3 regions of the Anaeromicrobium sediminis genome follow, and region 2 is predicted to be linked to each of the others. Evidence: riboswitches for the same ligand, from Rfam matches in the RefSeq annotation. Region 2 holds a riboswitch; each other region holds the start of a gene.
The links. A riboswitch is a leader RNA that binds a small molecule or an ion and turns the genes downstream of it on or off. The one in region 2 is predicted to bind S-adenosylmethionine.
Positions count from the first base shown of each region.

Region 1: linked by a shared signal. The riboswitch ahead of CCE28_RS10340 (methionine ABC transporter ATP-binding protein) and the one ahead of CCE28_RS13605 (Na+/H+ antiporter NhaC family protein) in region 2 are both predicted to bind S-adenosylmethionine.
Region 3: linked by a shared signal. The riboswitch ahead of metF (methylenetetrahydrofolate reductase [NAD(P)H]) and the one ahead of CCE28_RS13605 (Na+/H+ antiporter NhaC family protein) in region 2 are both predicted to bind S-adenosylmethionine.

Region 1 covers NZ_NIBG01000008.1:13,445-24,353, forward strand. Annotated here, with positions in the region: gene CCE28_RS10320 (trans-4-hydroxy-L-proline dehydratase activase) at 1-362, shown strand, start outside; gene hypD (trans-4-hydroxy-L-proline dehydratase) at 367-2,736, shown strand; gene proC (pyrroline-5-carboxylate reductase) at 2,750-3,559, shown strand; gene CCE28_RS10335 (YerC/YecD family TrpR-related protein) at 3,589-3,891, opposite strand; SAM riboswitch class I at 4,136-4,242, shown strand; gene CCE28_RS10340 (methionine ABC transporter ATP-binding protein) at 4,503-5,498, shown strand; gene CCE28_RS10345 (methionine ABC transporter permease) at 5,491-6,141, shown strand; gene CCE28_RS10350 (MetQ/NlpA family ABC transporter substrate-binding protein) at 6,157-6,981, shown strand; gene CCE28_RS10355 (PfkB family carbohydrate kinase) at 7,150-8,241, shown strand; gene CCE28_RS10360 (pseudouridine-5'-phosphate glycosidase) at 8,241-9,155, shown strand; gene CCE28_RS10365 (leucine-rich repeat domain-containing protein) at 9,205-10,704, opposite strand; gene CCE28_RS10370 (hypothetical protein) at 10,857-10,909, opposite strand, start outside.
Region 2 covers NZ_NIBG01000012.1:20,515-31,423, forward strand. Annotated here, with positions in the region: gene tig (trigger factor) at 1-1,206, shown strand, start outside; gene clpP (ATP-dependent Clp endopeptidase proteolytic subunit ClpP) at 1,234-1,815, shown strand; gene clpX (ATP-dependent protease ATP-binding subunit ClpX) at 1,829-3,097, shown strand; gene CCE28_RS13600 (hypothetical protein) at 3,145-3,810, opposite strand; SAM riboswitch class I at 3,985-4,085, shown strand; gene CCE28_RS13605 (Na+/H+ antiporter NhaC family protein) at 4,240-5,532, shown strand; gene CCE28_RS13610 (peptidase associated/transthyretin-like domain-containing protein) at 5,590-6,120, opposite strand; gene CCE28_RS21870 (hypothetical protein) at 6,216-6,722, opposite strand; gene asrA (anaerobic sulfite reductase subunit AsrA) at 7,096-8,115, shown strand; gene asrB (anaerobic sulfite reductase subunit AsrB) at 8,108-8,899, shown strand; gene asrC (sulfite reductase subunit C) at 8,913-9,908, shown strand; gene CCE28_RS13635 (formate/nitrite transporter family protein) at 10,003-10,773, shown strand; gene CCE28_RS13640 (Crp/Fnr family transcriptional regulator) at 10,892-10,909, shown strand, end outside.
Region 3 covers NZ_NIBG01000020.1:64,705-75,613, reverse strand. Annotated here, with positions in the region: gene ilvN (acetolactate synthase small subunit) at 1-234, opposite strand, end outside; gene ilvB (biosynthetic-type acetolactate synthase large subunit) at 221-1,834, opposite strand; SAM riboswitch class I at 2,003-2,102, shown strand; SAM riboswitch class I at 2,171-2,271, shown strand; gene metF (methylenetetrahydrofolate reductase [NAD(P)H]) at 2,355-3,251, shown strand; gene CCE28_RS17340 (vitamin B12 dependent-methionine synthase activation domain-containing protein) at 3,289-3,951, shown strand; gene CCE28_RS17335 (homocysteine S-methyltransferase family protein) at 3,941-6,298, shown strand; gene CCE28_RS22335 (hypothetical protein) at 6,445-6,603, shown strand; gene CCE28_RS17330 (hypothetical protein) at 6,774-7,271, shown strand; gene CCE28_RS17325 (sigma factor G inhibitor Gin) at 7,418-7,606, shown strand; gene CCE28_RS17320 (S-layer homology domain-containing protein) at 7,758-8,927, shown strand; gene tmk (dTMP kinase) at 9,055-9,672, shown strand; gene CCE28_RS17310 (cyclic-di-AMP receptor) at 9,698-10,027, shown strand; gene CCE28_RS17305 (DNA polymerase III subunit) at 10,041-10,909, shown strand, end outside.

The DNA.
Region 1 (10,909 bases), on a different contig from region 2:
TTTTATACGATATAAAAATCATGGACCCTCTTATACACCAAAAACATACTCTAGTGGATAATAACTTAGTATTATCCAATTTAGAAAAATTAGCAAATGATAAGGCTAATATCAATATTAGAATTCCCCTTATAGAAGATATAAACACAGATACAGATAATATTGAAAAAATTATACACCTATTAAAAAGGCTTAATCTAAAGAAAGTAAATCTTCTTCCCTACCATAATACGGGAAATCATAAATATGAAAGATTAAAAATGGACTACGAAAAAAATTTAAAAGCTCCTAGTGAAGAAGATTTAAATTATATAAAAAGTATATTTGAAAAAAATGATTTTAATGTGAAGATAGGAGGTTAATTTTATGGAAAGAGGAATAAATGAAAGGGTAAAAAGCTTGAGAAAGGAAAGTACTTCCACATCCCCTTTTATATCTATTGAAAGAGCAAAACTTTATACAGAGGCTTATAAAAAATATGAGGGAACTGTGTCTACACCCATATTAAGGGCCTTGTCTTTTAAATATTTCATGGAGAATAGGACTTTATGTATCCATGAAGGAGAGTTAATAGTAGGAGAAAAGGGACCTTCATTACAAGGTACTCCCACATTTCCAGAGCTTTGCTGCCATACATTAGAAGATTTTCACGTTATGGATTCTAGAAAACATATTTCATTTAAAGTAGATGAAGATACTAAAAAGATACAAGAGGAAGAAATAATCCCTTTCTGGGAAAAGAGATCTATTAGACATAAAATATTTGAAAACATATTCCCTGAGTGGATAGATTGTTACACTAGTGGTATTTTTACAGAATTCATGGAGCAACGTGCCCCTGGTCATACGGTTGGGGACGGTAAAATTTATGAAAGAGGTTTTATAGATTTTAAAAAGGATATAGATGAGTCCATAAGCAAATTAGATTTTATGAATGACAAGGAAGCTTTATCTAAATCCCATCAGTTAGAAGCTATGAAAATCTGTTGTGATGCCATTATGATTTACGGTAAACGTTATAGTGAATATGCTAAAGAGTTAGCAAGTAAAGAGACAGATGAAAAAAGAAGAGATGAACTTTTAACTATAGCTAAAAATTGTGAAGTGGTTCCGGCCCATAAACCAGAGACTTATCATCAAGCCATTCAAATGTACTGGTTTGTCCATGTGGGAATAACTACAGAATTAAATATTTGGGATGCCTTTAGTCCTGGTAGACTAGATCAACATCTTAACCCTTTCTATGAAAATGATGTGGAAAATGGCATATTGGACAGTGATTCTGCTCGCGAATTATTAGAATGTTTATGGGTTAAATTTAACAATCAACCAGCTCCACCAAAAGTGGGGATAACATTAAAAGAAAGTGCCACTTATACAGATTTTGCCAACATAAATACAGGTGGAATAACTAAGGATGGCTTTGATGGAGTAAATGATGTAAGTTATTTAATATTAGATACTATGGATGAAATGAGATTATTACAACCTAGTTCTAACGTCCAAATTAGTAAAAAAACTCCCCATAAGTTCTTAAAGAGAGCTTGCGAAATTTCTAGACGAGGATGGGGTCAACCTGCCTTTTACAATACGGAAGCCATTATACAAGAGTTGTTAAATTCTGGAAAATCCATAGAAGATGCTCGTGAAGGTGGAACTAGTGGTTGCGTTGAAACGGGAGCCTATGGTAAGGAAGCTTATATATTAACAGGATATTTAAATATACCTAAAATTTTCGAAATCACCCTATTTAACGGTTATGATCATGTATCTGGAAAACAACTAGGACCTACAACTGGTGAGGCATCTTCCTTTAAGTCCTTTGATGAATTGTTTGAAGCTTTTAAAATTCAATTAAAGCATTTTGTAGATATTAAGGTAAAGGGTAATAATATAATAGAAAACTTATATGCAGAGTTTATGCCTGCCCCATTCATCTCTACTGTAATTAGTGACTGTATTTCTAATGGAAAAGATTATAATGCAGGTGGTGCTAGATATAATACTAACTACATTCAGGGAGTTGGTATAGGTACTATTACAGACTGCTTATCTGCAATTAAATATAATGTATTTGACGAAAATAAGTTTAATATGGATGAATTATTAGAGGCTATAAAAAATAATTTCCAAGGATATGAGCACATTAGGAATATGGTTATTAATAAAACTCCAAAGTACGGAAATGATGATGATTATGCAGATTCATTAATGTTAAAAGCCTTTAATGCCTTTTATGATGAAGTAACAGATAGGCCTAATATGAAGGGTGGAAAATATAGAATAGATATGCTACCTACCACTTGTCATGTTTATTTTGGTTCTGTAATGATGGCATCTCCTAATGGAAGACTTGCTAATAAACCTGTATCTGAGGGTATTTCTCCAGCTAAGGGTGCTGATAGATTAGGACCTACTGCCGTTATAAAATCTGCTTCTAAGATGGATCACCTAAGAACTGGTGGAACTTTACTTAACCAAAAGTTCACTCCATCTGTAGTTAAGGATGATGAAGGTCTTGAAAATATGTCTGCATTAGTAAGAAGTTATTTTAAAATGGACGGACATCATATACAATTTAATGTAATGGATAAAAAAATCCTGATTGATGCACAAAAAAATCCTGATGACTATAAGGATTTAATAGTGAGAGTAGCAGGATATTCAGATCATTTCCATAATTTAAGTAAAGAGTTACAAGATGAAATCATAGGAAGAACTGAACAATCTTTCTAAGGAGGAGATACTTATGAATAAAAAAATAGGATTTATCGGTTGTGGTAATATGGGTGGAGCCATGATTGGCGGAATAATAAAATCTGGCTTAATTAAGGCTGAAAATATTATGGTATCTGATTTAGATGAAAAGAAATTAGAGAGTATAAAAACAGCTTTAGGCATTAACATAACTACTGATTCTGTAGAATTAGTAAATAATTCAGATATAATTGTATTAGCTGTAAAACCTAATATTTATGATTTAGTAATTAAAGGGATTAAGAATAGTTTAACTAAGGATAAACTATTAGTCACCATAGCTGCTGGTGTGAGCTTAAATCATATGGAAAGCCTACTTGGTCATGATTATAAAATAGTTCGTACTATGCCAAATACGCCGGCCCTAGTAAGCGAAGGTATGAGTGCCCTATGTCCTAATAAAAACATATCACAGGAAGAATTAGATATGATAAAAGCCATCTTTGAAAGCTTTGGTAAGGCTGAAGTAGTTAAAGAAAATCTAATAGATGCAGTTATAGGTGTTAGCGGTTCTTCTCCTGCCTATGTATTCATGTTCATTGAAGCCATGGCTGATGCTGCCGTTTTAGGTGGTATGAGCAGGGATAATGCATACAAATTTGCAGCACAAAGTGTTTTAGGTTCAGCTAAAATGGTCTTAGAAACGGGTATGCACCCAGGTAGATTAAAAGATATGGTATGTTCCCCTGGAGGTACTACTATAGAAGCCGTATCAACCTTAGAAAAAGAAGGCTTTAGATCAAGCGTCATAGAAGGCATGTTAGCTTGTATGAACAAATCTAAAAAAATGAGTGGTAATTAAAAAAATAAGTAGCAACTAAAAAAGAAGGCTTAGCCTTCTTTTTTTTCTAATCTATCTAATACTAAATTATATCCGTCTGCCCCATAGCTTAAGCATCTATTTATTCTGCTTATAGTAGCCGTACTCGTTCCAGTTATTTCTTCAATTTCATTATAAGTTTTCTTCTCTCTTAAAAGCTTCGCCACCTTAAGCCTTTGAGCAAGAGATTGAATTTCTTTTATAGTACATATATCTTCAAAAAACCTATAATATTCTTCCTTGCTTTCAAGTAACATAAATGCATCAAATAATTCATCTATAAATTCGCTTTTTAATTTTGAATCATATGTCATTCCATTATCACCTCAATTTAATTTTTTTTGAGGGCAACTAGCAAATCCTATTTTGTAAATTTTCGCCCTTTTAAGCTACCTCATGTCCTAGAAAAATTAAAACTGCTAGATATATTTATACTTCTATACTTAGTGCCCTTTTCCTTTATTTATAGAATAATTTTTTAAAAACTTTTTGTTGACAATTATTAATTTACCCATTATACTTTATTTTAAATCAATTCAGAAAAATTAATACATTTTACTCTTATCAAGAGTGGCTGAGGGACTGGCCCTATGACGCCCGGCAACCGGCTCGCAAGAGCAACGGTGCCAATTCCTACTATATCTAGTGATATAGGAAGATGAGAGATGCGTCAGTCTTGTATGCTGTAGCCTCTTTCATTTAATGAAAGAGGCTTTTTTAGTTACCTATAACTTTTCAAAGTTATAAGTAACTAAAAAAGTAAGGGGTATGGGGGAAGAATTCCCCTACCTCTTTAAAGGAGGGTGTTCAGATTACGATAGTAATCGTCGAAGGGAACCGTAGGGTTCCATAACGAATCATACGTAGTATGACTTTTTAATGGAATTTTATACAGTTAACCAAATAATTTCTAGGAGTGAACTTCATGATCATAATAAAAGAATTATCTAAAACTTACGTAAAGGGTAATGTGAAAGTAGATGCCCTTAAAAATATAAATTTGCAAATATGCAATAGAGACATATACGGAATTATAGGATTAAGTGGTGCTGGAAAATCCTCTTTAGTTAGATGTATAAACCGCCTTGAGGAACCTACTAGTGGTAGTGTGATTATTAATAATACAGATATTGTGTCTCTGGCTAACAAAGAACTTAGGGAAATGAGAAAAAAAATAGGCATGATATTTCAAAACTTTAATTTACTAAGTAGTAAAACTGTATTTGAAAATGTGGCCTTTCCCCTTAGATTAATTAAAACACCTGAAGATAAAATAAACAAAAAAGTAAAAGAACTTCTAGACTTAGTAGAACTATCTGATAAATCCAATTCCTATCCTAGTCAATTAAGTGGTGGGCAAAAACAAAGGGTTGGTATTGCCAGGGCTTTAGCTAATGATCCAGATGTATTATTATGTGATGAAGCCACATCGGCCCTTGATCCTAAAACAACTCATCAAATATTGTCTCTACTAAAGGACATTAATAAAAAACTAGGCATTACCATAGTCATAATAACCCATGAGATGGAAGTAATAAAAGAAATATGTAATAAGGTGGCCATATTAGAAGGAGGAAGAGTTATCGAAGAAGGTAATACCATAGATATTTTCTCTAAACCTGGTAACAAGTCTACAAAGCACTTTGTGGAAGATAATCAAGTGATTCCTGAAAATATGCTCCATGGTAATATTATTAGTTTATCCTATACAGAAAAGAGTGTAAGTGAACCTATAATATCTAGAATATCTAGAGAGTTTAACATAGATGTGAATATTATTAGTGGAAAGATAGAATATGTACAAAACACACCTATAGGAAAGCTTACAATTGGATTAGATGTGGCAAAAACTTTATTAGAAAAGATAATTGAATATTTAGAATCAAATCATATAAAGACAGAGGTGATGAAAAGTGAATAATATATTGTCCTTAATAATACCATCCTTAAATGAAACCCTATTTATGGTAGGATTATCCACACTCCTGACCATCCTATTAGGTTTACCCCTGGGAATTACCCTAGTAGTAACTGATGAAAATCATATATTACCTAACAAAAGTGTTAATAGAATCCTTTCATGGATTATTAACATTACCCGCTCCCTACCCTTTATCATATTAATGGTATTTATAATTCCATTTACAAGGTTTGTAGTAGGAACAACTCTAGGTACTAAGGCTGCCATAGTTCCCCTAGTAATAGCTGCCACACCCTTTTATGCTAGAGTAGTTGAAAGCTCCATAAGGGAAATCCAATGGGGAGTTATAGAAGCCTCCCTAGCCATGGGCGCTACACCAATGAAAATTATAACACAAGTACTAATTCCAGAAGCTACCCCATCCCTAGTTTTAGGTATTACCATTACTTTAATTAATATTGTGGGTTATTCAGCCATGGCAGGGGCCATTGGTGGTGGTGGTCTCGGTGACTTAGCCATTAGATATGGTTATCAACGATTTAGAGTAGATATAATGTGGTCAACTATTATAGTTTTAATATTATTAGTGCAAATCATTCAGTCTACTGGAAATAAATTAGCTTCATTAATCAATAAAAAATAATAGGAGGAATTAAAAATGAAAAAAATATTGAAAACATTATCTTTATTATTAGCATTAGTCTTAACATTAAGTGCTTGTGGTACAAAAAAGGAAGTATCACAAGAAACATCCAATGAAACTTCTAATGTACTTAAAATAGGAGCAACGCCAGTTCCCCATGTGGAAATATTGAACTTTATTAAGGAAGATTTAGCTCAAGAAGGTGTAGAGTTAGAAATAATAGAATTTACAGATTATGTTCAACCTAACGTATTATTATCAGATAAAGAACTAGATGCTAACTTCTTTCAACATGTACCCTATTTAGATTCTTTTGTAACTGAAAGAAATTTAGATTTAGTAAGTGTAGCAAAAGTTCACGTAGAGCCCCTTGGATTATATTCTAAAAAGTTTGAATCTTTAGAAGATATAAAGGACGGAGCAACTATCTCAATTCCTAATGACCCTACCAATGAAGGTCGTGCTTTAATACTTCTAGATAATGCAGGTATTATAAAGTTAAAGGATGATGCTGGTCTTGAGGCCACAGAATTTGATATTGCTCATAACCCTAAAAATTTAGTATTCAAACCAATAGAAGCGCCTCAATTACCTAGGACATTAGAGGATGTTGATGGAAGCGTTATAAATACAAACTTTGCCCTAGAAGCTAATTTAAATCCTACTAAGGATGCCATTTTATTAGAAGGCAGCAACTCTCCTTATGCAAATATTATAGTAACAAGAAATGATAACAAGGGCGATGAAAAAATCCAAAAGTTAATTAAGGTAATTCAAAGTGAAAAAGTAAAAAAGTTCATAGAAGAAAAGTACAATGGTGCTGTTGTACCAGCATTTTAAAGATATAAAAGGATATGATTTATCATATCCTTTTATTTTTTGGTGAAACTAAATTAATAGGTTTATGAAACCATATAATTTAAATTTCATATAAACTATTGTTTTTTTATAAACTTTACTTTATAATATAAGCAAAAGATTAATAAATAAACACAAGTTGGTGATTAGATGACTGAAAGAGAAAGAGAAATTCTAACCCTAATAAGTAAGAATCCCCTTATCTCTCAGCAAGATTTAGCTGATAGACTAGGAATTGCACGTTCCTCTGTAGCCGTCCATATAACTAATTTAATGAAAAAGGGTTACATTAAGGGGAAAGGTTATATCATAAGAAATGAAAAATATGTAACTGCTATTGGTGGTAGCAATATGGATATTAGTGGATTCCCACATAATACCTTCATATTAAATGACTCTAATCCAGGGAATATCAAACTGTCTCTAGGTGGAGTTGGTCGTAATATTGCTGAAAATCTTTGTAAATTAGGTATAGAAACTAAGTTAGTGTCTCCCATAGGCGATGATATTTACGGACTTAAAATAATGGAGGAATGCAAAATGTCTGGTATAGACATGAGTCATTGTTTATTTCTTAGAGACCACCCTTCTTCCACTTATTTGTCCATATTAAATGAAAATGGAGATATGTTAGGCGCCATAGCTTCCATGGATATATTAGATAAAATGTCTATAGATTTTATTCGTGAAAAGCAACATATAATTAAAAATTCAAGAATATTAGTTGTAGATACTAATATTCCTGCAGATACCCTTTATTATATTGCATCTAATTTTAAAGATGTACCCATATTTGTTGATCCAGTTTCAACGGCTAAAGCCCTAAAAATAAAGGATTTTATTGGCCTATTCCATACTATTAAGCCAAATAAAATTGAAGCTGAAACCTTATCTGGAATAGAAATTAACAGCAATGATGATTTAATAAGGGTTTGTGATTATTTCTTAGAAAAGGGTGTATCTCAAATATTTATAAGTTTAGGTAGCAAGGGCGTTTATTATGCTGATATGAACACTAAAGGCTTACTTCCTCCACTAGACACTAATGTGGTAAATGTTACTGGTGCTGGAGATGCTTTCATGGCTGGAGTAATTCATTCTTATATGGAAGGATATGAAATGAAAAAGCAAGCCCTAATAGGTAGTGCTGCTGCATCCCTTGCTTTATCTCATGAAAATACTATTAACCCAAATTTATCTATAAATAATATAACTAAAAAATTAAAGGAGCTGAACTTATAATGTATAAACAATATTTAGATATTCATCCAGAAGTCCAAAAGGCCCTTGATGAAAATAAACCTGTGATAGCTTTAGAGTCTACTATCATATCTCACGGAATGCCATACCCTCAAAATGTGGAAACAGCTAGAAAAGTAGAAGAAATAGTTAGAGAAAATGGTGCAGTCCCTGCCACTATTGCCATTTTAAATGGACGTCTTAAGGTAGGTTTAACTGATGAAGATTTAGAATACTTAGGTCAAGGTGATGATATTTTAAAGGCAAGTAGACGTGACTTACCTTTTATAGTGGCTAAAAAATTAAATGGTGCTACTACAGTGGCTTCTACTATGATAGTGGCAGCACTAGCTGGAATTAAAGTATTTGTAACAGGTGGTATTGGTGGAGTTCACAGGGGAGCTGAGACTACATTTGATGTATCTGCTGATTTACAGGAACTAGCTAATACTAATGTGGCTGTAATTTGTGCTGGTGCTAAGTCAATTCTTGATATTGGTTTAACTCTAGAGTATTTAGAAACTCATGGAGTTCCAGTGGTAGGATTTAAAACAGAAGAATTACCAGCTTTCTACACTAGAAAGAGTGGATTCTCAGTAGATTACAAGGCTGATAGTGAACTAGATGTGGCTAAGGCCTTAAAGGCTAAGTGGGATTTAGGATTAAAGGGTGGAATGGTTATAGCAAACCCAATTCCTGAAGAACATCAAATGGATTATGATGCCATAACTAAGGCTATTGAAGATGCTTTAGTTGAAGCTGATGAAAAAGGAATTTCAGGTAAGGAATCTACTCCATTTTTACTTGGAAAGGTTAAAGAAATTACTAAGGGTAAGAGTTTAGAATCTAACATTGAGTTAGTATTTAATAATGCTCGCGTTGGTTCTAAAATAGCTGTTGAATTGTATAACCTATAGAATATTAATTTTAAAAGGTACAGTTAATCATCTAACTGTACCTTTATCTTTACTTAACTATATGGACTTTTTTATCTTCTGGGAACCACATTACGTCAGCCCCTAATTTTTCTGATACATATCTTAATGGTACTAGAGTTCTTCCTTCTATTATGGTTGGTGCAATATTAAAACCTTCTATCTTTTTATCTATTGTCATGCTTATTTTTTGTCCATCTAATTCTATTATTACTTTTCTTGTTTCTTCGTTCCATCCTACTGTTGCTCCCAGATTTTCCGCTATAAATCTTATAGGTACCATAGTTCTATTGTTTATAATTTGTGGTGCCACATGGTTGTTCTTACTTTTATTATTTACTAGAATTTCATTCTTTCCTATTTCTAAATATATGTTTATCTTATTATCTTTAGAGTTAGTAACCCAAACTTCATATATTCTTCCTTCAACAGAAAAATCTAATTCTTTCTTATGAATTGTCCCTGGTGTATTTTTACTATTTAGATGATTATTATCTATATTAAAGTATTGTAATTTCTCTATTTTTCCTAAGTTACTGATATATTTTGTTTTATCATCTTCTAAATATGATTTCTTTAATTTTACAAACTCACCTATACTACTAATATCTTTTATTTCATTATCTTTCAAATATAATCTTTTTAGTTTTATAAGTTTATCTAAGGAACTTATATCACTTATTTCATTATTCCTTGCATCTAGGGTTTCTAATTTTAATAAATCTCTAATACTGCTTATATCCTCGATTTTATTATTTTGTAAATATAATGTTTCTAGATTTATTAAGTTTTTTAAATACTTTAGATTCTTTACTTTATTAGAGTCTATATCTAAATCCTGTAATTTATTTAATTTACTTATGCTTTTTATAGATTCTAATTCATTATAACTTAAATTTAAATAAGTTAAATTTTTTAATGGTTCTATACTATTTATGTTTTTTATATGATTATTTCCAAGATTTAAATAGGTCAATTTCGTTAAGTCACTTAAATAATCAACATTCTTAATTTCATTTTTATTTAAATTTAAGTATGTTAATTTATCTAGTTCACATACCACATCAATTTCTATTATATGATTATCTTCTAGATCTAAGTATTCTATCTTCTTTAACTTACTTAAACTATTTATTTCACCTATATGATTTCCACTTAATTTTAATATTTCAAGATTTATCAATTCACTTAAGGGGCTTATATCCTTTATACCATTTTCTCTAAGATCTATATGCTTTAAATTAGTAAAATACTGTAATCCACTTATATTTGAAATTCTTTTGTTATACAAATCTATAGAAATTATGTTTTTTGCCTCATCTATTGATATATCTCCATCTTTATTTTTATCTACACCAGCATTTATAAAAGCTTTTTTTAAATCTTCATCGACAAAATAGATTTTATCCTTTGATTCACTATTATAAACTTTATTTGTAACTGTGTCACTCTTACTACCTTCTCCATAAATAAATATACTTTGTTGAGAAAATACAATACTAAATATAATTATTAATATAATTCTTTTCATTTTATATGCCCTCCTTTTAGGCCTTTAATCAATACAAATTGTTAATCATGAAAATTCATTCAGTATTATAGCATATATAAGATTTGTTTTTTGTAAATATTTGTAATTTATTCCAATCTATCTTCATCAATGTTTTGTCTCTTTTAACAGGATTAAGGGCGGTTTTTTATATAAAACTTTAAAATTTTATCTATATAGGATCTTT
Region 2 (10,909 bases):
GTAGATAAGGCTTACAAGAAGATGAGAGGTAAATTTAACATTCCGGGATTCAGAAAAGGAAAGGCGCCTAAGTTTGTAATTGAAAATAACTATGGAGCAGGAATCTTCTATGAAGAAGCTATAAATGAAATTTTCCCAACAGCTTATGCAGCAGCAATTGATGAGCATAACTTAGAGCCTGTGGATAGACCATCATTAGATGTAGAAGAAATTAAAAAAGGTGAAGATGTAGAGTTAGTTGTAACTGTTACTGTTAAACCAGAAGTAGAATTAGGGGAGTACAAAGGTATAGAAGCTGAGAAAAACGAGTATAATGTTAGTGACGAAGATATTGAAAAAGAAGTTGAAATGTTAAGAGAAAGAAATTCTAGATTATTAGCTGTAGAAAGACCAGTACAAGATGGAGATACAGTTATCATAGATTACAAAGGATTTGCAGGAGATGAGCAATTTGAAGGTGGAACAGCAGAAAAGCAAACTCTAGTAATCGGTTCTGGACAATTTATTCCAGGATTTGAAGAACAATTAGTAGGTAAAAATGTTGGAGATGAACTAGATGTAAATGTAACATTCCCAACTGAGTATCATGCAGAAAATTTAGCAGGAAAAGAAGCTAAGTTTGAAGTTAAAATACATGAAGTAAAAGAAAAGGAATTACCAGAGTTAGATGATGAATTTGCAAAGGATGTAAGTGAATTCGATACTTTAGAAGAATTAAAAGCAGATATTAAGGGTAAAAGAGAAGAAGCAGCAAAGAATAGAGTAGAAGCTGAATATAAAGATGCATTAGTAGAAAAAGCAGTAGAAAACGCTAAAATGGACATTCCAGCATCTATGATTGAATATGAAATAGATGAAGTAGTAAATCAATATGCATATCAATTACAATACCAAGGTCTAGACTTAGATACATACTTAAAGTACACTAACACAACTATGGATGATTTAAGAAACCAAATGAGACCAGAAGGTGAAAAGAGAGTTAAGACTAGACTAGTATTAGAGAAAATTGTTGAAACTGAAAACATTGAAGTAAGCGAAGAAGATGTAGAAAAAGAAATGGAAAGATATGCAACTCAATACAAGATGGAATTAGATAAGTTTAAATCAACTTTAAGAGATGCTGATGTAGATAACATTAAAGACACATTAAAAATGTCACAAGCAGTTACTTTCTTAGCAGATAATGCAAAGAAAGCTGAGTAATTTTCTTAAGCTAGGAGGATTGATACAATGGCTTTAGTACCAATGGTAGTTGAACAAACTAATCGCGGAGAAAGGTCTTATGATATCTATTCAAGATTATTAAAGGATAGAATAATTTTCTTAGGCGATGAAGTGAATGATCATACGGCAAGTTTAGTAGTTGCACAACTTCTATTCTTGGAAGCAGAAGACCCAGATAAAGATATTATGATCTACATAAATTCACCAGGTGGAAGTATTACTGCAGGTATGGCTATTTATGATACAATGCAATATATAAAGCCAGATGTTTCTACTATATGCATAGGTATGGCAGCAAGTATGGGAGCATTTTTACTTACAGCAGGAGCTCCGGGAAAGAGATTTGCTCTTCCAAATTCGGAGATAATGATACACCAACCATTAGGTGGAACTCGTGGGCAAGCAGAGGACATTAGAATTCACGCTGAAAGAATTGTTAAGATGAGACAAAAATTAAATGAAATTTTAAGTGAAAGAACTGGCCAGCCTTTAGAGAAAGTTTCAAAAGACACTGATAGAGATTACTTTATGAGTTCCGAAGAAGCAACAGCTTACGGAATAATCGATAAGGTAATAACTTCTAGATAGTAGAGGTGAAGATATGTCAAGATTTGACGAAAAAAAACAATTAAAATGTTCCTTTTGTGGGAAATCTCAAGATCAAGTAAGAAGGCTTATTGCTGGTCCTAGTGTCTATATATGTGATGAGTGTATTGAACTTTGTCAAGAAATCATCCAAGAAGAGTTTGATGAAAGCATAGAAGTTGATATGGGCGATTTACCTAAGCCAAAGGAGATCAAAAACATATTAGCTGAATATGTAGTAGGTCAAGAAAGAGCTAAGAAGGCCTTAGCTGTAGCTGTGTACAATCATTATAAACGTATTAATCATACGGGTAAAAAAGATGATATAGAAATTCAAAAGAGTAATATAGTTATGGTAGGTCCAACAGGATCTGGAAAGACTTTACTTGCTCAAACATTGGCTAAAATATTAAATGTACCTTTTGCCATAGCTGATGCTACTTCATTGACAGAGGCTGGATATGTGGGAGAAGATGTGGAAAACATCCTATTAAAACTTATTCAAGCGGCTGATTATGATATAGAAAAGGCTGAAAAGGGAATCATCTATATAGATGAAATAGACAAGATAGCAAGAAAATCTGATAATCCGTCTATTACAAGGGATGTATCTGGAGAAGGTGTACAACAAGCCCTACTAAAGATATTAGAGGGAACTGTTGCTAGTGTTCCTCCACAAGGTGGAAGAAAGCATCCACACCAAGAATTCATTCAAATAGATACTACTAATGTGTTATTTATTTGCGGTGGTGCCTTTGATGGATTAGATAAGGTTATTCAAAAGAGAATTGGTAAAAAGACTATGGGCTTTGGTGCTGATATTCAAAGTAAGGAAGTAAAAGACATTGGTCAATTACTTGGTAAAATCGAGCCAGAAGATCTATTAAAATATGGTCTAATTCCAGAATTCGTAGGAAGAATTCCTGTTATGGTAACATTAGAGCAATTAGATGAAGAATCACTAGTGGCCATATTAAAGGAGCCTAAGAATGCTATAGTAAAACAATATAAAAAGTTGTTTGAAATAGATAATGTGGAATTAGATATAGAAGAGGATGCTTTAATAGAAATCGCTAAAAAGGCCATAGAAAGAAAAACTGGTGCAAGGGGACTGCGTAGTATTGTGGAGAACCTAATGCTAGATGTAATGTTTGAAATTCCGTCTAGGGATGATATAGAAAAGTGTGTAATAACTAAAGAAACAGTTGTAAACAAAAACGAACCTACTTTAGTTATTTCAGACAAAAAGAAAAAGAAAAAAGTTAAAAAAGAAAGCGCTTCATAAAAAAGCAAAAGGAGATGAATTAAATTCATCTCCTTTTAATTTAAATACTAACTTGCAGGAACTTGACCAAAATCAGTGTTTATATATTCCTTTAAATCCTCTTCAGACACACTTAGTTCAATAAATTCCTTTGCACTATCATCTAAAGGCATGTAATAAAATACTACATTTTCATCTTTAAAGTATAACCTTACTCCCTCTGCTTCTATTCCTTCTTTTATTCCTTTATCTTTAGCCTTTTGGTCTAGTATTCTCATTACTTCTTCTTTAGACTTAATAAGATTATCATACGTAATCTCATTTGAAGAATTCATATCTAGATTAATACTTTGTTGAATATTAATTTTACCATGACCTTGTATTTCACCAGTACCTTTGAATAATACACTTAATATATTTTCATCCATTCTCGTGATCTCATAGTCTATTTGCACATGGTTGTAAATATCTTCATTTCCATATATATCAGCAATTCTTTTTAAGCTTTGATTCATATAATCCATTAAAAGTTCTCCAGGATAATCTATAACTTGAGGATAATCTATTTTTGTATCTTTAGACTCTACCTCCAGAACTTCTTTAGTTATATTATAGTTTAAAACTAATTTGTTATCTTCAGTTTCCTTCTCTGATATATTTGATTCTTGTTTACTGCACCCTACAAAGGTGAAAATTAATAAAACTGCAACTACTAAACTTAATAATCTTTTCATAATTGTCCTCCTAGTATTTTTTATTACATGCATTAGACGGATGAATAATACAAAAAGTTTCACTAAATATAAAATTTATTTTTTTAGAGTAGAAATGTCTGTGTGAAAAAAACATTTGACAATATTTATTCTTTTAGCTATAATCATATACGTTGTGAAAAACAATTAAATATAATCTTATCAAGAGCGGCGGAGGGACTGGCCCTATGAAGCCCGGCAACCTAGATTAAATTCTGTGGTGCTAAATCCAGCAGGTGATACCTGGCAGATAAGGGACAAAGGAAATTTAACTTCTTGCATTATCTGCAAGAAGTTTTTTTAGTTTATAAGGAAATTAAAAAGTAATTAATGTGCACAGCTTTTTAAATTCAAATGATTGTCCCTAGAAAAATATGTACTTTATTTAAACTATACGTAGGAGGAAGGATTATGAATAATAAAAAAAGTAGTTTAGCATTGTTACCATTATTAGTTTTCTTAGTTATGTATTTAGTAACATCTATTATAATAGGAGATTTTTATAAGATGCCTGTAAGTGTATCTTTTCTAGTGGCTAGCATAGTAGCCATCTGTATGAATCCTAAGGAGAAGATTTCTCATAAAATAGAGATTTTTTGCAAAGGGGCAGGAAACACTAATATTATAATCATGTGCTTTATATTCATATTAGCAGGAGCCTTTGCTGGGGTGGCTAGAGAAATGGGAGCTGTAGATTCTACAGTAAACTTAGGTCTCAGCATATTACCAGGAAACATATTAATAGCAGGAATATTTGTAATTGGTTGTTTCATATCCCTATCTATAGGAACTTCTGTGGGGACTATAGTTGCCCTATCACCAGTGGCCATAGGGTTAGCTGAAAAGATAGACATATCTTTAGGCCTTGCTTTAGGTGCTGTAATTAGTGGAGCCATGTTTGGAGATAACCTATCTATGATATCAGATACTACTATTGCAGCGGCACGTACTCAAGGTTGTGAGATGAGAGATAAATTTAGGATGAACTTCTTAATAGTAGTACCAGCAGCCATTGTAACAGGGATTATATTTGTTTTAATAGGAAATGGAAACAATACTGCCATAGGAGGAGACCATCCATACAGTATAATTAAAGTAGTTACTTATTTAGTGGTATTAATAGGAGCTTTATCAGGAATAAATGTATTTGTAGTTTTAACTGGAGGAACATTATTTGCAGGAGTTGTAGGTATTATGACAAATTCCTTTGACATATGGGGTTTTGTATCAGCCGTATCTAATGGAATCAATGGTATGGCAGAGATTATAATAATATCCTTATTAATTGGTGGTATGGTTGAAGTAATCAAATTTAACGGTGGAATTAATTTCTTACTAGATTTTATTAGAAATAGAATATCTAGTAAAAGGGGAGCTGAATTTGGAATTGCCCTATTAGTTGGTGTGGTTGATTTGTGTACAGCTAACAATACTATTGCCATAGTAATGACAGGTCCAATTGCTAAAGATATAGCAGATGAGTATAATATAGAACCAAAGAGATCAGCTAGTATACTAGATACTTTTTCATGCTTCTGCCAGGGGATTATTCCCTATGGAGCTCAAATTCTTGTGGCAGTGGGAGTGGCATCAAATAAGGTTTCTTCATTTGATATAATGAGATATTTATACTACCCCTACTTAATGGGAATATGTGCAGTAATAGCCATATTAATAGGAGTGCCAAAGCTTAAAGAAGCATAATAAAAACAGGATAGGTAATACCTATCCTGTTTTTATTATGCTTCTTTAAGTATTATATTAACCAAGATCATCTTCAACTTTTTTTAGAAGTATAGATTGGTGATGATTTTGTCCAGGCATGATTTTTATATTGTATATTTTCTCCTTAAAATATCTTCCAAGATATGCATATAAGGTATAATAGCCTGGTGGCAAATTTTCGATGACGAAGTTTCCATTATCATCTGATTTAGTTTGGCATACTGGATATGTCTTAGAATCATCATAGGATCCAAAGTATAGTAAAACAATTGCATTTGGAGTGATTTCCCTATTACTTTTTGAATAGATTACTCCAGCGATTTTACCAGCAAAGTTATCCATATTATTATCCATAGTTAATTGAACATTTTGGAAATTAAATTGGGAAGGATGGGTTTCTAGGTGCTGGTCTTGGCCTAAATCATGCATGCTTTTTTGAATACTAGATTGATCTAGAGTTTTTTCAGTATTGTCTTTTTCTGTTAGGTATTCTGTTTCAATCACATCATTTTTTTTAGTAGAATCATTAATTTGGATTTCTTGTGGAAGATTTTCCCATGGACTCATAAAAGTACCTCCTATAATTTCTAAAAGGATTGGTGCTTATGTATATGATATTTTTAAAATGGTGGGGGGAAGCCCCCCACTATTTTAATGAATATCTAGCACCAAGGATGCTTCTTCTTATCTTCAATTTCGGCTTCTGCTTTAGCTTTGTTTCTATTTTTGTTCTTAGCATCTGCGTCAGCTTTATTTCTAGCTCTATTTTTAGCATCTGCATCTGCCCAAGCATCTGACCAAGCATCTGCGTCAGTATCTGCATCATTTTTAGATAATTGACCTTGATATTGTCTTTGATAAATGTGATTGTGGTTAGTTTGTTTATTATATTGAACTTGTTTATGCATATCTTTTTCTATTTCTACTTCTTTCTCTATTTCTACTTCTTTTTCTACTTCTTTTTCTTCTTCTTTATCAATATCTACATTAAGATTTCTATTTTTTGCTTCTGCTTTTGCTTTTGCATCTGCTTTTGCTTTTGCTTCTGCTTTTGCCTTTGCTTCTGCATCTGCTTTTGCTCTTGCTTTTGCTTCCGCTTCTAATATTTCAACTTTTATTTCTTCTATTAATCTTCTCTTTAATTCTTCATAAGATAATTCATTCATCATATTTTATTCCTCCACTATTATTTTAGTTATTTTTATTTAGATAAGCTCATATTTTTCTGTATGGAAGAGATATAAGCTTATTGAATTGTTGCAGTTGGTTGTCTTTCTAATTTATTGTATTAATTACTCGATAAAAAGGTGCTAGTTAATATTAAAATTTAGAGACATAACTTAGAAAGTTTCAACTTTACATCCTATCGTGAACCACAAATAGCATAGGATTAAGCAACAATTGCGGTGTGAAAAGGTACTTGGTTGATTCCCCTTCCACTAATTATATATGCATTTTTTTCTTATATCGTGACGAATATCACAGAAAATTATTAGATTCAAAGTTAAAATATTAACAATGAAACTTTTAAGGAGGTAGTCTATGGCGTATAAGGTTAGCATTAAACAGTTTAATCACGTCCTAAATACTTTATCTGATAAATATAAGATTTACGGACCTAAAAAAATAGAGAAAAAGGGTAGATATTCAGATACGGATCTAGTCTGTTATAAGCCCATTAGTGGCCTTGATGAAATGGAATTAAATGAAAAGAGTTTCTTTTCTCCAAAGGAAATCATTTACCCAATTCGTGAAACTCTATTTTACTTTACAGAAGACAACGTATCCGTTCCTTCTGTACCTGATGAAAAGATTATAATTTTCTTAAGACCATGTGACATAAATGGAATGAAAAGATTAGATACAATATTCTTACAAAATGGACCAGAACAAGATTTCTATTATAAGAGATTAAGAGAAAAGGTTAAGTTCTTCATGATTGAATGTAATGAAGGATTTGATTCATGTTTCTGTGTGTCCATGAATGGAAACAAAACAGATGAATATGCAGTAGCATGTAAATTTAATAATGACAATGTAATATTAAATATACAAGATGAGGAATTTAAGGCATTATTCAGTGAAGGAGCTGAAGAAGTTCAACATGAAGTAGAATTTGTTGAAGAAAATAAAGTGAAGGTAGAAATACCTCCAGTAGATAAGGTAACTAAAGAAGTATTTGAAAATGATATATGGACAGAATACACTCACAGATGTATTGGCTGCGGAAGATGTAACACATCTTGTATAACATGTGCATGCTTTACTATGCAAGATCAACACTATGGAAAAGATAATAAAATGGGCGAAAGAAGAAGAGTGTGGGCATCATGTCAAGTAGATGGATATAGCACAATGGCAGGAAACCATGACTTTAGAACAAAAAAAGGCGACAGAATGAGATTTAAGACTATGCATAAGATTAACGACTTTCACAAGAGATTTGGTTTCCACATGTGTGTAGGCTGTGGAAGATGTGATGATGTGTGTCCAGAATATATATCATTCCCTAAGTGCATAGAAAAAGTGAACGAAATAGTAAAGGGGGATTCAAATGAATAATCCATATTTACCAAGACCTATAAAGATAATAGATAGATGGGAAGAATCAGGAATAGACCATACTTTTAGAGTAGAAAATGATATGAATCTAATAGGTGGACAGTTCTTACAACTATCTATACCAGGTGTGGGAGAAGCCCCTATATCTATAAGTGACTTTACTGATAAATATTTAGATATGACCATAAGAAAAGTAGGAAAGCTTACAGATGGAATATTTGATTTACAAGCAGGAGATAAAATTTTTGTTAGAGGACCTTATGGAAATGGATTTAATCTTGACCAATATAAGGGAAAGAACCTTGTAATAGTTGCAGGAGGAACAGGTCTTGCGCCTGTAAAAAATGTAGTTAACTATTTCTATAATAACATGGATTTAGTAAAGAGTTTTACACTAATAGTTGGATTTAAAACTCCTAATGATATTTTATTTAGAGATGAAATTAAAAAGTGGAGTGAGAAAATAAATGTAGTGCTTACTGTAGATTCAGCTGATGAAAGTTGGACTGGAGAAACAGGTTTAGTAACAAAACATATAGCTGTATGTGATATGAAAGATTTAGATAATACGGAAGTAATAGTAGTAGGGCCTCCTATTATGATGAAGTTTGCAACAATTGAGTTTGTAAAAAGAGGTTTAGCGGAAGAAAAAATATGGGTATCCTTTGAGAGAAAGATGAGCTGTGGAATTGGTAAATGCGGACATTGCAAGATAGATGAAACCTATGTATGTTTAGAAGGACCTGTATTTAACTATGTAAAAGCTAAAGAACTTATTGATTAATGGAGGTGATTTCGTGAGTGTAAATGTTAAAAAAGTTAAAAAAAATGCCTATAGAATAACAAAGGTAAGGGGAAAAACTGCTTTAAGAGTAAGAATTCCAGGTGGACATATGGAAGCTAAACATTTTGCAATCTTACAAGAAATTGCAGAGAAGTTTGGAGATGGTGGAGTTCACTTAACTACTAGACAGGGGTTTGAATTATCAGGAATTGACTATGATAAAATACCTGAAGTGAATAAAATGGTTGCGCCTATTATAGAAGACTTAGAATTAAACATTGGTGTTGAAATTGCAAATCCAGAGAATGGATATCCAGCAGCTGGTACGAGAAATGTATCTGCCTGTATTGGTAACAGGGTATGTCAAATTGCCAATGACAATACTACAAGAATTGCTCAAAACATAGAAAAGGCCATATTCCCAAATCATTACCACTTTAAAATTGCTGTGACAGGATGTCCAAATGACTGTATAAAGGCACATATGCAAGATTTCGGAATCATATGTACTACTGAACCTCAGTATGATGAATCTAGATGTATTTCATGTGAAGCCTGTGTTAAGAACTGTAGAATAAGGGTTACAGAAGCACTAACTATGGAAAATAGAAAAGTAAAGAGAGATCATAGAAGATGCTTAGGATGTGGAGAGTGTGTTTTAAAATGTCCAACATTAGCTATGACTAGAAGCACTGAAAAGAGATATAGAATGGTAATCATGGGTAGAACAGGAAAGAAAAATCCAAGATTAGCTAGAACTTTTCTAAGATGGGTAGATGAAGATACTATTATTAAGGTAATTAAAAATGCATACGAATATGTGGATAGATATATAGATAGAAGTCTACCAAAGGAGCACGTAGGATATATAGTTGATAGAACTGGATACGAAGTATTTAAAAAAGAAGTATTAGAAGGTGTTAATCTGCCAGAGGGAGCAGACGTTGCTGAATATATTGACTTTGGTGGATACAAGTATGAAAGGGATGCTTTTTTAGATAAACAATAGCTAATTGTCGTTCGTTAATGGTTAATCGTTAAATATAAACGAATAACCATTAACAATTAACGACAAACGAATAAGAATAAAAGGAGGGCAACTGATGTTTGGAGAAGTTGTGGAAAAAATATCTAATGCAGCTAAGGCGAAAGCTACTCTAGTAAAAAAGAGTAAAGCTAAATACTTATTAGCATCAGCTTTAGCAGGATTGTATGTAGGTTTTGGAATTTTACTTATATTTACTATTGGTGGAATCTTAGGCTCACAAGGAAGTGTAGCTACTAAGATTGTAATGGGAACTTCATTTGGTATAGCACTTAGTTTAGTAATCATGGCAGGATCGGAATTATTTACTGGGAATAATCTAATAATGACTATAGGAGCATTGAGAAAGAAAGTAACCTTTGGAGATGCTATGAACGTTTGGTTCTTTAGTTATATTGGAAACTTTGTAGGATCTATTTTAATTGCAGGACTGTTTATATTAACAGGACTTGCCAGTAAAGAAAGTACAATGAACTTCATATTAAAAGTTACTAATGCTAAGATGAATGGAAATTTCTCTGAATTATTCTTTAAAGGAATATTATGTAACATATTAGTTTGTTTAGCAGTATTTTGTGCCATCAAACTAAAAGAAGAAACGGCAAAGTTAATAATGATATTCTGGTGTTTATTTGCTTTCATAACTACTGGATTTGAGCATAGTATTGCTAATATGACAATTTTATCTATGGGACTTATGCTTCCTCATCCAGAGACTATCTCTATTGCAGGGATGTTTAACAACTTAATACCAGTGACCTTGGGTAACTTCGTAGGTGGATCATTATTTGTTGGAGTTTCCTATTGGTTCATATCAAAGGAAGACTAAAAAGATAATAGTTAAACCTAGATTAAAGGGATGTGACGAAAAAAAGTTACATCCTTTTTGTGGTTGTATTTGTTTTTTATTAGTATTTAAGGGTAAAATAAGTTTATAAGGAGGCCATATGAAGATTACTAGGGAA
Region 3 (10,909 bases), on a different contig from region 2:
AATTAGTTTGTAAAGCTGTTTAGTTATTTGCTCTATAATATAATCATCATCAGCAATGGTTATGGTCATACGTGATATCTTAGGATTTTCTGTTTCACCTACAGATAGACTATCTATATTATAGCCCCGTCGGCTAAATAGACCTGCTATTTTACTTAGGACTCCTGATTGATTTTCTACTAATACGGATAATACTCTTCTATTAATTTTAATCTCCTCCTTAAAGTGTTGCAAAATCAGGATTAACCATACATTCAATTAAATAAGGTTTATCAGATTTTAAAGCATTTTCTACTACCTTTTCAAATTCCTTATTGTTATTTACACGAATACCATCTATGCCATAGGCCTTAGATAAAAGGATAAAATCTGGATTTTTTAAATCAACACCATAGTAGTTTCCTTTCCCATAGGCATTATACTGTAACTCTCTTACCATGCCTAATCTATTATTATTAAATAGAATTATAAGTATAGGTAGATCATTTTGTCCAATAGTACCTAATTCACCTAGAGACATTTGAAGACCACCATCACCGGTAACACATATGACCTTATTGGTACTGGCAAATTGGGCCCCGATAGATGCAGGTAGGGAGTATCCCATAGTGCCAAGTCCACCAGATGTGAATATGGATCTTTTACCCATAAATTTAAAGTTTTTAATAGTCCAAATTTGGTTTTGTCCTACGTCAGCTGTAACTATACAATCATTGTGAGCTTTATCAGATAGATAGTTTAGAGCTACCTTGGGATTCACATATTTTTCATCTAATATATTATTTTCTTTTTCAGTAGACTTAATAATTTGTAATTGGTTTATCCAATCCTTAGTATCTAGATTAGTTATTTTTTTATTGAATTCTTGTAATATGGTTTTAGCATCACCAACTATAGGTACATGGGATTTTATATTCTTGCCCACTTCAGCTGGATCAATATCTATATGGATTATATCAATATCATTATTTAAAGATTGAATTAGATTATGGGCCCTATCGGCTATTCTGGCTCCTATAATCATTATTAAATCAGCTTGGCTAACTATATTTTTAGAGCCCTTATTCCCATGGATTCCGATCATTCCTAAATGATATGTGGAATCTTCGTTTAATGCACCTATACCCATAAGAGTATGGATTACAGGTATTTGTCCCTTGTTTACAAATTCTCTAAATTCATCTACTGCATTTGCACAAATTATACCTCCACCTACACAAATGAGAGGACGCTTAGAACCTTTTAATTTATTTAAGGCACGTTTAATTTGTCCTAGATGACCTTTGTATGTGGGTTTATATCCTAGTATATTTATGTTTGAAGGGTAATTGAATTTCATTTTTTGCCTTTGTATATCTACAGGAATATCAATAAGCACTGGCCCAGGACGACCAGTCTTTGCTATATAAAAGGCTTCTTTTATTATCTTAGGAATATCCTCAGCTTTTTTAACTAAATAATTGTGTTTTGTGAAAGGTTCTGTAGATCCTACTATATCTGCTTCCTGAAATACATCTTTACCTATTAGGTTGGAATTTACTTGGCCTGTAATTACTACTAGCGGAATAGAATCCATATAGGCAGTAGCTATCCCTGTGATTAAGTTTGTAGCTCCAGGTCCAGATGTGGCCAAACAGACCCCCACTTCTTTACTAGCCCGGGCATAGCCGCTGGCACAATGGGCAGCAGATTGTTCATGGCGGACTAAGATATGGTCTATATTAGAGTGTCTGAGAGACTCATAAAGAGGTAAGACCGCCCCTCCTGGATACCCAAATATAAATTTTACATTCTCTTTTTCTAAACACTTAATGATAATATCTGATGTTTTCATATCTTATCTCCTTTTAAAAATATTTCAACTATCGTAGCAAAAAATAAGACAGATGTCAATAAATTCTCAAAATTAAGAAAATTATTTTTGGAATAAATAAAAATTAAGTATAAAGGTATTGACATATGTTTCCACTATATATATAATTGATATAATTTAATATGATAAAACTTATCTAGAGAGGTGGAGGGACTGGCCCTGTGAAACCCGGCAACCTGCGTAAAGCGAAGGTGCTAAATCCTGCAGCAATTAAGCTGAAAGATGAGAAACTATTTTTAGTAGATAAACCTCTTTCAGTATGAAAGAGGTTTTTTAAAATTAAAAAAGTTAATACAGATTTCATCAAGAGAGGTGGAGGGACTGGCCCTATGAAGCCCGGCAACCTGCGTAAAAGCTAAGGTGCCAAATCCTGCAGCAATTAAGCTGGAAGATGAGAGTAAAGTTTAAACATATAAACTCTCTTATCTTTAAGAGAGTTTTTCATTTTGTTAATAACCTATTTTTAATGAGGAGTGAGAATATGAAGATTAAAAACTTATTTAACCAAAAAAGACCAGTTATTTCTTTTGAAATTTTTCCACCAAAGAAAAGTAGTTCTATAGATACTATATATAAAACTATTGATGGATTAGCAGAATTAAAACCAGATTATATAAGTGTTACTTATGGAGCAGGAGGTAGTGGTGAGGAAAATAAGACATTAGAAATTGCATCTATAGTTAAGAATAAATATAATATAGAGGCATTGGCCCACCTTACTTGTATATCTTCAACAAAGGATGAAATAGACAGTGTACTAAGAGAGCTTAAAGAAAATAATATTGAAAACATTTTAGCTCTGCGGGGGGATCTTCCTAATGATCCTAATTTCAAATTTCCAGATCCCCTACATTACAGATATGGATCCGATTTAGTTAAACATATTAAGAAGAATGGAGAATTTTCCATAGGAGGAGCTTGTTACCCTGAAGGGCATATAGAAAATGATAATATGGATAATGATATAGAAAATTTAATAAGAAAAATTAATTATGGTACAGACTTTTTAATAACTCAATTATTCTTTGAAAATAATAATTTTTATAAGTTTCATGAAGATTTAGTAAAGAAGGGGGTAAATATCCCTATACAAGCAGGGATTATGCCTGTTACTAATAAAAAACAAGTAGAGAGGATTGTATCCCTTTGTGGATCATATATACCACCTAAATTTATGAAAATAATGAATAAATATGAACATAACAAGGAAGCCCTAATGGAGGCAGGTATATGTTATGCTACAGAGCAAATAATAGATTTACTATCTTCTGGAATTGATGGAATCCATATATATACTATGAATAAACCAGAAATAGCACATAGAATAACAAAGAATATAGGTTGTGTAGTAAAGGCATTAAATGAAAAAGCCGTATAAGTAGTGATACTTAATAAGTAAAGGGTGGGAGATATGGATGTGTATAGACAAAAAAGAGGTTCTTAGATATTTGGGATATAAGAATCAACATATGGATGAAAAACTAAATAATCTTATAGATGAGTGTATGGCAGAAATAAAATCCATATCTAAACCCAAATATGTGTATGATATATTTTCTATAAATAAGGATAATGGGTTCACATTAGAAAATACTAACTTTATTTTAGAAGGAAAAAATATAAAGGATCATTTAAAGAATTCCACTAAATGTGCTGTAATGGTGGCAACCTTAGGAAGTATGGTTGATTCTAAGATAAAGTATTATGAAAAGATCAGTTTAACAAGGGCTCTCATATTAGATGCCTGTGCCACCACTTATATAGAGCATATTTGTGATGGGGTTGAAGATGAAATTAAAGAAATTGCAAGGAAAGAAGGTAAAAATATTACCTTTAGATATAGTCCTGGATATGGAGATTTTTCTATTAAAGTACAAAGTAAAATACTAAATATATTAGATGCTAATAAAAGAGTTGGAGTTACTTCAACGGAATCTAGTATATTGATACCTAGAAAATCAGTAACAGCTTTTATTGGGTTTCAGATAGAGGAAAAAGAAAAGATAAATAAATGCTTAAGTTGCAATAAATATAAGAGTTGTAGTTTTAGAAAAGGAGAGATTAGTTGTGGATATTAGGGAAAAGTTAAAGGATTCCATATTGTTTTTTGATGGTGCCATGGGTACTATGTTACAGGAAAGAGGATTAAAGAGGGGTGAAGTACCAGAAACCTATAATATAATATATCCTCAAATAGTAAAAGAAATTCACCAAAAATATATAGAAGCAGGGACAGACATAATAACTACAAATACCTTTGGAGCTAATGAATTAAAACTAAAAGATACATCCTACTCCGTTGAAGAGATAATAGATGCGGCAGTGAAAAATGCTAAGGAAGTGGCAGGGAATAAATATGTGGCTCTAGATATGGGGCCAATAGGTCAAATGATGGAACCGATGGGAACACTGAAATTTGAAAGGGCTTATGACATATTTAAGAGGCAAGTAATAGCAGGAACTAAGGCTGGATGTGATTTAATATTAATAGAAACCATATCAGATTTATATGAGATGAAGGCAGCCGTATTGGCAGCAAAAGAAAATAGTAATTTACCCATATTTGCCACTATGACCTTTGAAGAAGACGGACGTACTTTTACCGGAACAGATCCTATTAGTATGGTAGTTTTCCTAGAAGGTATTGGAGTAGATGTATTAGGAATGAATTGTTCATTGGGGCCTAATGAAAGTAAACATATAGTAACTAAAATATTAGATTATGCATCAATACCTGTTATGATACAGCCAAATGCTGGTTTACCTAAAATTGTTGATGGAAATACGGTTTATGATGTGACACCAGAGGAATTTGGAACTACCATAGAAGAGCTACAGTCTTTAGGAGTTAGAGTATTTGGAGGATGTTGTGGTACAAATGATAATTTCATAAGGGAAGTGGTAAATAGACTAAAGGATAAAGATTCAGCTAAAATAGAAAATAAAGAATTTACTGCTGTAACTTCTGCCACAAAAAATGTAATAATTGATGAAGTTGTTATCATTGGAGAGAGAATAAATCCAACAGGAAAGAAAAAGTTTAAAGAAGCACTTAGGAATAAGGATATAGACTATATATTAAAAGAAGCCATACTACAAAAGGAAAAGGGAGCACATGTATTAGATGTGAATGTAGGCCTACCAGAAATCGATGAGATAAGCCTATTAAGGGACGTAACGAAAGAAGTCCAGTCTATAGTAGACTTACCCCTACAAATCGATAGTACGGACCCTGTGGCCATAGAGGCGGCCATAAGGGGATATAACGGAAAAGCCATAATAAACTCTGTAAATGGAAAAGAATCTGTTATGAAGGACATATTTCCCATAGTTAAAAAATATGGAGCTTGTGTAGTTGGTCTTACACTAGATGAAGATGGAATACCATCTAAAGCTGAAGATAGGGTGAAAATAGCAGAAAAGATTATAAAAAGGGCGAAGGAATATGGAATAGATAAGAAGCACATATTAATAGATTGTCTAGTTCTTACTGCCAGTGCTCAACAGGAGGAAGTACTAGAGACTATAAAAGCAGTAAAGATGGTAAAGGAAAAGTTTAATGTAAGAACCACCTTAGGAGTTAGTAATGTGTCCTTTGGACTACCAAACAGAAGGTTATTAAATAAGACCTTTTTAAGTATGGCATTGGCAAGTGGATTAGATGCTCCCATAATAAATCCTAAGGATGATGACATACTAGAGACTGTATATGCCTATAAAGTCCTTGCAAATGAGGATAGGGACGCAAAAGTCTATATAGACAAGTTTAAGCATGTTAAAAATGTGAAACAGGATGTGAAAACATCTGATCTAACATTACAAGAAATTATAATAAAGGGGTTAAAGGCAGAGGCTAAGGATAAGACTATAGAGCTTTTAAAAGAGAAGTCTGCCCTTAAAATCGTAAATGAAGATTTAATTCCAGCTCTAGATATAGTGGGGAATAGATTTGAAGAGGGAAGTGTATTTTTACCACAACTTATAATATCTGCAGAAACGGTAAAAGTGGCCTTTGAAGTTATAAAGGAAAAAATAAAGAAGGAAGAAGAACAAATAAGTAAAGGCAAATTAATATTAGCCACAGTACAAGGTGATATTCACGATATAGGTAAGAACATAGTTAAGGTTATACTAGAAAACTATGGCTTTGAAGTAATAGACCTAGGAAAAGATGTGGATCCTATGAAGATAGTAGAAGTGGCTAAGGATGAAAATATAAAATTAATAGGATTAAGTGCACTTATGACTACTACGGTAAAGAGTATGGAAGAAACCATAAGGCTTTTAAGGGAAAATGAAGTAGGCTGTAAAGTTTTTGTAGGTGGAGCCGTATTAAATGAAGAATATGCACAAATGATTAAGGCAGATTTTTATGCTAAGGATGCGAAGGTAGCCGTAGAAATCGCAAATAAAGTATTAAATTAGTAGATAAAAAGCCAGTTTTTTATAAAAACTTTAACCATTCAACAATTTGCTACAAAAATAGTAATATATGGCCATTTATAGACAGAGGAAAAAGGGTTATTATATAGAATAAGAAGGTATAAAGTCTTTATAAAAGAGGTTAGAGTATGATTATAAAAATTATTTTAACAGTGATGTTGTGTATACCCATGGCATGCTTACAAATATATTTAATTAGAGATGTGCTAGAAAATATAGAGAAAAAACCTTCCCCAAAAAGAGTGAGGGTTCAGAAAAATTATGGGCACATAAGGATAGCAAAATAATATATTAATATTAGAATTATTAGTAAAGAAAGTATTTAAATACTTTCTTTTTTCTTTTGAAATAAATTTAATATAAAACACTTTTATTTGATACAAATTTTATAACATGATATTATTATATCTATATACAATTTGTATGGACATATATTTTATTATAAGGGGAGTCTAAAATGTATATAATTAAGCAGACTATTAAACAAAAAAGGTTATCATTTTGGAAACTTTGTCTAATGATTATAGGAACTATTATCACACTTGATATTTCTTTAAGATTATTAAAAATAGTAAGTCCTATCCTAGCAACCATAGGAGCTTTATTATCATTTGGGTTAGCAGTATGTGCCTGCCTATATATTATATATAGGAGAATTTCTTATTATAATTATAAGATAATAGGTGACGAACTTATAATGGAAAGAGTATTTGGTAGAGCAAGCCACTCTTTTTTAAGTTTGAAATTAAGTGAACTAGATTTGTTTGAAGCCTATGACAAGGCCGATATAGAAAAAATAAAAGAAAAGAAGGCAAAAACGTATAAATTTATTTCTACTAGAGAAACCAAAAACTGGTATATAGGTGAATTTACTAGAGGTGGAGATGTATATAGGTTTGTATTTGAACCTAATAAAGAACTTCTAAATGCCATAAATGCAGTAATGTCATATTAAAAAAGTAGCCCAAGGGGCTACTTTTTTATGTTTTTGATTAAGCCCCCAAAAAAGGTACAATAAGATTGAAATTTCTTATGACACAGACATACAGTAAGTGAATAGAATATTATATAAAGGCCATAATTAATAAAGAGGTGAGGCTTTTGAGTAATTGTATTATGTGTATGGAAAAACCTAAGGAATACATAAATTTATTAGATGAACGTATATGCAGAGAATGTGAAACAAAAATTACGGACTTATCTATAGATGACATTGAATATGAATACTATAATATGATGATTAAAAAAATATGGAGTAAGTACTTAGTTAAATATGATGAGAGCTACTAATTAGTAGCTCTTATTATTTTTTGCCCTACTTGGTTAAAGGGTAATTTTAGTTTTTTAGTTATAGAAAATAAATAAAAATTATATAGACGACAACTAATTACAAAATTTACCAATTGGTTGTGCTAATATATTGTGGCAGGGAGGGATAGCCATGAACAAAAAAATCAAAATTCTATTATTAATTATTTCTCTTTTAATAAGTACTACTTTTACATCCTACGGATATATAGGAGTACAAGGTAAAATTCCTAGATTAACAGAAAATAATAATACAGTAGTATCTTCTGGATCTAGAATGACAGAAATCAGCAAGTTGAAAAAGGATAAGAGTATTGAAGAAATAATAGAGGAAATAAGAGAAGCAGCTAGAAGAGAAAGTGAATTTATGAAAGAGATAGGAGAAGATAAAGACAAAAATAAAGACAAAGATAAAAAAGAATCTAAAAGTAAAAAGAGTAATAAGTCAACAAAAAGTAAGAGTATTGAAGAGATAATAAGGGAAATTCAAGAAGCGGCAAGAGAAGAAACAGAATTTATGAAAGAGATAGGGATGGATAAAAAAGGATCTAAAAGTAAGAGTATTGAGGAAATAATAGAGGAAATAATGGAAGCAGCAAGAGAAGAAACTGAATTTATGAAAGAGATAGGAGAATATAAAAAAGGATCTAAAAGTGAAAAGAATAATAGATCAACAAAAAGTATTGAAGAGATAATAAGAGAAATTCAAGAAGGAGCTAGAGAAGAGAGCCGATTTATGAAGGAGATAGAAAAAGAAGATAATAAACCTAAAAAGATATTTTCAGATATAAGTAGTCATTGGGCAAGGGACTATATAGAAAAGTTATCAGAAAAAAATATTATTTCTGGCTCTAATAATAACGAATTTAACCCAGAAGGGTACATAACGAGAGCCCAAATAGCTGCCATCTTAGTAAATGCATTAGATATAGATATGAACTCTTATGAAAATAATAAAGTATTTGAAGATGTAGGGGTTGAAAGTTGGTATAGCAAGTTTGTTTCTGTAGCTTATAGAAATAATCTAATTAGCGGTTTCGATGGAGAGTTTAAACCAGAAAAAGAAATATCAGGGGAAGAATTAATTCAAATAGTTGTAAATGCATATGAGAAAAAATATGGAGAAATAAAATTAGATTTAGACGATATGAAAAATACAAATGATGTAAGTGATTGGGCTAAGGTTTCTGTAGCTAAAGCTAAAAAAATAGGGGCAATAGATAAACTTCTTGATCCAATAGAATACAAAGGAAAAGTAAAAAGAGGTCAAGCGTGTGTATTAGTATATGAATTAATAAAATAAAGGTATAAAAGAGTAGCATGATCATGTTTCATGCTGCTCTTTTAAATTATGGAATAACCTATACCTATAATATTTTTTTATTTATGTTAAAATAATAGTATATATTTAAATTAGGAAGAGGTATAGTATGAAAGGATTATTCATTAGTTTTGAAGGACCAGATGGAGCAGGAAAAACAACTCAGATAAAAATGTTAGAGGAGTATCTTAAAAATAAAGGATATGACGTAGTCCTTACTAGAGAACCAGGTGGCACATATATAAGTGAGCAGATAAGAAAAGTAATACTAGATGTGAGCAATGAAAATATGAATTATATGACGGAAGCCCTTTTATACGCTGCATCTAGAGCACAACATGTAAGTGAAGTAATAAAATCATCTATAGACGAGGGCAAGATAGTAATTTGTGATAGATTTGTAGATTCTAGTGTGGTATACCAAGGCATAGGAAGAAACTTAGGTATAGACACAGTAGAAGCAATAAATAAATTTGCTATAGATGGTTGTATGCCACATGTGACTTTTTTATTTAAAATATCTCCAGAAGAAGGAATTAGGAGAAAGTCTAAACAAGGGGAAAAGGATAGACTAGAAAATGAGAAAATAGATTTTCATAAAAGAGTTTACAAGGGATATGAAGAATTAAGAGATAAACATGTAGATAGAATACAAGAAATAGATGCAGAAAAAACCATAGAAGAAATCCATGAAGATATTAAGAAACGCATAGATGATATATTATAGAATTATTTAAATGGGAGGTTATGGTATGAAACTAATAATTGCTATAGTGCATGATGAGGATGCTCAAGGGGTAGTTGAAAAATTAACTGAAAATGGCTATGGTGTGACTAAATTAGCTTCAACAGGGGGATTTCTAAGAGCAGGAAACACAACTATATTTGTGGGAGTAGAAAAGGAAAAAGTGGATAAGGTAATAGATATAATAAAAGATATGTGTAAATCAAGGAAAGAGATAGCTACAGCACCTACTCCAATAATGGGTAATGCAGGCCTTTTAGCCACCTATCCTGTAGAAGTAAAGGTAGGAGGAGCTACTATCTTTGTAATTGATGTAGATCGCTTTGAAAAAGCCTAAATGGGAGGAATAAATGGATTTTAAGAGTATTTTAGGCCATGAAAGAACAATAGATAAGTTAAAAGAAACTATTAGAAAAGATAAAGTTGCCCATGGATATATTATTGACGGACCCATTGGAAGTGGCAAAAAAAGTATAGGAAAAGCCTTTGCTAAAGGTATACTTTGTGATAGTTTTTCTGGTGATTCTTGTAATATATGTACGTCATGTTTAAAAATAGAAAGTGAAAATCATCCAGATTTAATATACATTTATCCAGATGGAAAAAGTATAAAGAACCATCAAATTGAAAGTCTTCAACAGGAAATTATAAGAAAACCATATGAAAGTGAAAAGAAAATATTCATAATAAATGATGCAGATTCAATGACAGGGAGTGCTCAAAATAGACTTTTAAAGACATTAGAGGAACCTCCTGCCTATGCAGTTATAATAATGTTAAGTACTAATTCAAATAGATTTTTACCTACCATATTATCTAGAATTCAACTTTTAAAATTAAATAGGATAAATAGTAACTTAATTGAAAAGTTTATATCAAAAAAATATAATATTAATGAGAATGAAGCTAAAATATACGCTAAACTATCAAATGGCATAGTAGGTAGAGCCATAGAATTAAAAGAATCTGAGGATTTTAATATAAAAAGAGAAGAAACTATAGATATATTAGATAAATTAATATGTAAGGACCCTTTAAAATTCTTTGAGGGTATAGATTTTTTTAATAAGTATAAAGATAATGTAGAGGAAGTACTAGACATGATGTTATATTGGTTTAGAGATTTAATAGTACTTAAAGAAACAGATTGTAATGATTTTTTAATTAATATAGATAAGGTTTCTCAATTACAAGAGCATATATATAAACTAGAGAGTAG